2 regions of the Kitasatospora sp. NBC_01300 genome follow, and region 2 is predicted to be linked to the other one. Evidence: riboswitches for the same ligand, from Rfam matches in the RefSeq annotation. Region 2 holds a riboswitch; the other holds the start of a gene.
What was found. Region 2 has a riboswitch for magnesium ahead of OG556_RS25990 (NRAMP family divalent metal transporter). Riboswitches for the same ligand answer to the same signal wherever they lie in the genome.
Positions count from the first base shown of each region.

Region 1 (2,459 bases), 4.8 Mb from region 2:
TGGGCCCGTTGACCCACGGTCCGAGGACGGCCTTGTCGTTGCAGAGCAGCAGCAGGAACACCGTCGCCGAGGGCAGCAGCACACCCGCCAGCACCTGGACGAACTGCGTCATCAGGCCCTGGGTGTAGTCGGTGGACAGCAGCGTGATCGCGGCCGCCGCGACCACCAGGCCCGCGTAGATCGCGTAGAAGCCCTTGGCGCCCTTGACGCCCCGGTGCAGCGAGTGCTTGATGCCGAACACGTCGCCGATGGCGTAGGCGGTGGACAGCGACACCGCGAAGGCACCGATGATCGAGGCGTCCAGCAGCGCGATGGCGAACAGCACGCCCACCACGTGTCCGGCCTTGTCCTCAAGGCCCTTGGCGACGGCGCCCGCGTCGGAGAACTGGCCGAAGCCGTCGGTGCCGGCGAACGCCGCGGCGGTGAAGCCCATCATCGCGGCGGCGCCGATGATGACGATGGCGATCCCGATCCACAGGTCGACCTTCTCGTACTTCATGAAACGCGGCGTGATCCGCTTGTCGATGACGTACGACTGCTGGAAGAACAGCTGCCACGGGGCCACCGTGGTGCCCACGATGGAGACGATCACCAGCATCACGGCCGCCAGCTGGCCCGAGCCGCCCGGCATGCTGGGCACCACGAAGTCGTGCGCCATCTGCGAGGTCTTGGGGTGGACCATGAAGTAGATCGGCACCAGCAGCAGCGAGCCCACGCACAGCGTGACCGCGACGCGCTCGAAGCGCTGGAACGAGCCGGTGAACGCCGAGGCGATGATGATCACCGCGGCCAGCACCACCGAGGCGACCTTCGGCAGCCCGAGGTACCCGGCGGCCAGGGTGACGCCGATGAACTCGGTGACCAGCGTCAGCGCGTTCAGCAGGAACAGGTCGATGACGCTGAACGCGCCCCAGAACTTGCCGAAGCGCTCCAGGATCAGCCGGGCGTGGCCGACACCGGTGACGGCGCCCAGGCGCAGCACCATCTCCTGGTTCACGTACAGCACCGGGACGAGCATCAGCAGCGTCCACAGCAGCTGGGTGCCGTAGTTCTGCCCGGCCTGACCGTAGGTGGAGAAGGCGCCCGCGTCGTTGTCGCCGACCATCACGATCAGGCCGGGGCCCACGATGGCGAGCAGGGTCTTGAGCCGCGCGGACAGACCGTGGCGCGGAGTGGTGTCGTCGAGCCGGATGGTGCCGAGCGCACCCTTGATGTCGCCGACGTGGGCGTCGTCGAGCACGGCGGTGCGGGTGGTGGTGGGGACCTTCGGGTCCAGCATCACGTTGGTCATGGCAGGGCCTCCCTGCCCCCTTCCTTGAGGGGGCGACAGGGGGCACGCAGCAGCGATCCTCCCTGCGAGAGCGCACGCCGCCGGACCGCACGGCGGCGCTGAGCGGCGGCGGCCGTGAGGGCATGACGGAGCGTCAGACGTCGTGCGTCGGGGCGCGGTTGAGCGCATGACGCAGCGTCAGGTGAACGCGCGCAGGGAAGGTTGTTACCGCGTGCCAGAGGTGATCGAGAGCATGCGGGGGTAGGGGCGACTATGGCCCGGACTATCGCAGTCCATGTCTCTCGCCTCCTCCCGGTCGGGGGTGCACCGTCTGTGCACCGCATCGCGACACGGCAAGGAGCGGACCGACCCCACAGGACCGGCACACCCCAACTCGTCAGAGCTTTGGCACTCCACGGCGTGTCCAGCCTGGTCGGCCGGAAGCCACTTGGGGTCAACCCTTAACTCGGGAAGACCTGTCCTGAACCTGGGCGTCTCTCGACGTCGTCGGGTCAGTGGCCTGTGTCCGTGAAGACGCCTCACCGAACGAGGTGCCTTTCAAACCTCGTCAAGCATAGACCCTCCCCTTCACCCGGATAGCGGCGTTTCGACCGAGCTTCGACAGCTTTGTAGAAGCTTGACCAAACCCACCCCTCGACGTGCACCCCCGTCCGGCATATATAGTTCACCGACATATGCAGCTCAACAGCTCACGAGGGGGAAGTGTGTCCCACAGCGATCCGACCCGATCCGCACCCGTCCTGCACCTGGCCAACGTCACCCGGGTGCACGGGCGGGGCGCCGCCGAGGTACACGCCCTGCGCGGCGTCGAACTGGCCGTCCACCCCGGCGAGTTCGTCGCCGTCATGGGCCCGTCCGGCTCCGGGAAGTCCACCCTGCTGACCCTGGCCGGCGGACTCGACGCGCCCAGCGAGGGCGAGATCCTGGTCGAGGGCGTGGCCCTCGGCGGCCTCAGCCGCGGCCGGCTCGCCGACCTCCGGCGGCGCTCCATCGGGTACGTCTTCCAGGACTACAACCTGATCCCCGCCCTCACCGCCGCCGAGAACATCTCGCTGCCCCGCGAACTCGACGGAGTCTCCGGACGCACCGCCCGCCGCGAGGCGCTCGCCGCCCTGGAGGAACTCGGCATCGGGGAACTCGCCGACCGCTTCCCCGACGACATGTCCGG
Region 1 is NZ_CP108408.1:1,147,892-1,150,350, forward strand. It holds gene OG556_RS04935 (NRAMP family divalent metal transporter) at 1-1,291, opposite strand, end outside; M-box (ykoK) riboswitch at 1,652-1,828, opposite strand; gene OG556_RS04940 (ABC transporter ATP-binding protein) at 1,996-2,459, shown strand, end outside.
Region 1: it holds a riboswitch for magnesium, as region 2 does, so the genes downstream of both, OG556_RS04935 (NRAMP family divalent metal transporter) here and OG556_RS25990 (NRAMP family divalent metal transporter) in region 2, are expected to answer to the same signal.

Region 2 (2,459 bases):
CCGGTGCAGCGAGTGCTTGATGCCGAACACGTCGCCGATGGCGTAGGCGGTGGACAGCGACACCGCGAAGGCGCCGATGATCGAGGCGTCCAGCAGCGCGATGGCGAACAGCACGCCCACCACGTGTCCGGCCTTGTCCTCGATCCCCTTGGCGACGGCGCCCGCGTCGGAGAACTGGCCGAAGCCGTCGGTGCCGGCGAAGGCCGCGGCGGTGAAGCCCATCATCGCGGCGGCGCCGATGATGACGATGGCGATCCCGATCCACAGGTCGACCTTCTCGTACTTCATGAAACGCGGCGTGATCCGCTTGTCGATGACGTACGACTGCTGGAAGAACAGCTGCCACGGGGCCACCGTGGTGCCCACGATGGAGACGATCACCAGCATCACGGCCGCCAGCTGGCCCGAGCCGCCCGGCATGCTGGGCACCACGAAGTCGTGCGCCATCTGCGAGGTCTTGGGGTGGACCATGAAGTAGATCGGCACCAGCAGCAGCGAGCCCACGCACAGCGTGACCGCGACGCGCTCGAAGCGCTGGAACGAGCCGGTGAACGCCGAGGCGATGATGATCACCGCGGCCAGCACCACCGAGGCGACCTTCGGCAGCCCGAGGTACCCGGCGGCCAGGGTGACGCCGATGAACTCGGTGACCAGCGTCAGCGCGTTCAGCAGGAACAGGTCGATGACGCTGAACGCGCCCCAGAACTTGCCGAAGCGCTCCAGGATCAGCCGGGCGTGGCCGACGCCGGTGACGGCGCCCAGGCGCAGCACCATCTCCTGGTTCACGTACAGCACCGGGACGAGCATCAGCAGCGTCCACAGCAGCTGGGTGCCGTAGTTCTGCCCGGCCTGTCCGTAGGTGGAGAAGGCGCCCGCGTCGTTGTCGCCGACCATCACGATCAGGCCGGGGCCCACGATGGCGAGCAGGGTCTTGAGTCTTGCGGACAGGCCGTGGCGTGGTGTGGTGTCGTCGAGCCGGATGGTGCCGAGCGCACCCTTGATGTCGCCGACGTGGGCGTCGTCCAGTACCGCTGAACGCGGGGCGGGGACCTTGGAGTTGAGCGTGGCGTTGGTGGTCATGACGATCCTCCCGTGGGCCCCGGGGCAGGCGGGGCGATCGGGGGCGCACGGCGGCGATCCCCCTGCGGACGGGCGCGGCGCATCGCCACCCGGTGGTGCGGGCCCGTTCGGGCACGGCGAAGCCGGGTGGTTGAGGTGATGAACCGTCAGAGATGTTCGCAGGGAGGGTCGTTACCGCGTGCCGGGAGTGTGCGAGGACAAGCGGGGGTAGGGGCAACTGTGGCCCGGACTACTGCAATCCATGTCTCTCGCCTCCTCCCGGTCGACGCACCCCGTGGTGCGTGTGATCGACGCGGCAAGGAGTTCGCCGGCGCGCGAAGCGACTGCCGGCTCACCCCAACTCGTCAGAGCTTTGGCACTCCACGGCGTGTCCAGCCCGGTCGGGCCGGAAGCCACTTCGGATCAACCCTTAGGTCGGGAAGATCTGTCCTAACCCTGGGCGTCTCTCGACGTCGTCGGATCAGTGGCCTGTGTCCGTGAAGAAGCCTCACCGAACGAGGTGCCTTCTTCAAACCTCCAGAAGCATAGACCGCGCGGAGGCCGATACTTGCGTACTTGGTAGAACCTTTACCTTCTGTCTCCGGCCGTCCCGGCCGAGGCGAGCCGGGGTACGGCGGGGCGGATCGGGTGACGTGGGGTTTTGCCGCCGGGCCGCCACGGAACGACTTCCCACCGCATCGGCAGCAGCACCAGGTTGCGCCCGAATCCAAGGGGTGGCATGGCGTCCGCAGGCTCCCAGGACGGTCCCCGGCAGGCGCGGGCCCTCGTGCTCGCCCGCCACGCGAAGCTGTGGCTCGTTCCGAGCATCCTGTGCGGCCTGCTGGCCGTGGTGCTCTCGCTGCTCTACATGGGCGGCATCCTCAACCCGAACGGGCACCTGCACCGGCTCCCGATCGCCCTGGTGAACGCGGATCAGGGCCCGCCGCCGCCGGGCCGGACGGAGACCCTGGGCGCGCGGCTCAGCCGGGAGATCGTCGCCGGGACGCCCGGCAGCACCGTCGACTGGCGCCAGGTCGACCAGGCCGAGGCGATGGAGCAGCTCTCCACCGGGAAGGTCTACGGCGCGCTGCTCGTCCCGCAGGCGTTCACCGCCGACGTGGCGGCACTGACCACCGGCCGGGCCACCGAACGGCCCACCCTGACGGTGCTGACCAACCCCGGCCTCGGCAGCCTCGGCTCCTCACTGGCCTCCCAGATCACCCAGTCCGCCGCCCACCAGGCCTCGCTGGCGCTCGGCAAGGAGTTGACCGCCGCCGTGCCGCCCACCGCCTCCGGTTCCGGTTCGGGCACGGGCACGGGCACCAGCGCCACCGCGCGGCTGCTGCTCGCCGACCCGCTCGCCGTCACCACCCGGGTCGGCCACCCGATCGGCACCCACA
Region 2 is NZ_CP108408.1:5,911,052-5,913,510, forward strand. It holds gene OG556_RS25990 (NRAMP family divalent metal transporter) at 1-1,080, opposite strand, end outside; M-box (ykoK) riboswitch at 1,409-1,586, opposite strand; gene OG556_RS25995 (YhgE/Pip domain-containing protein) at 1,799-2,459, shown strand, end outside.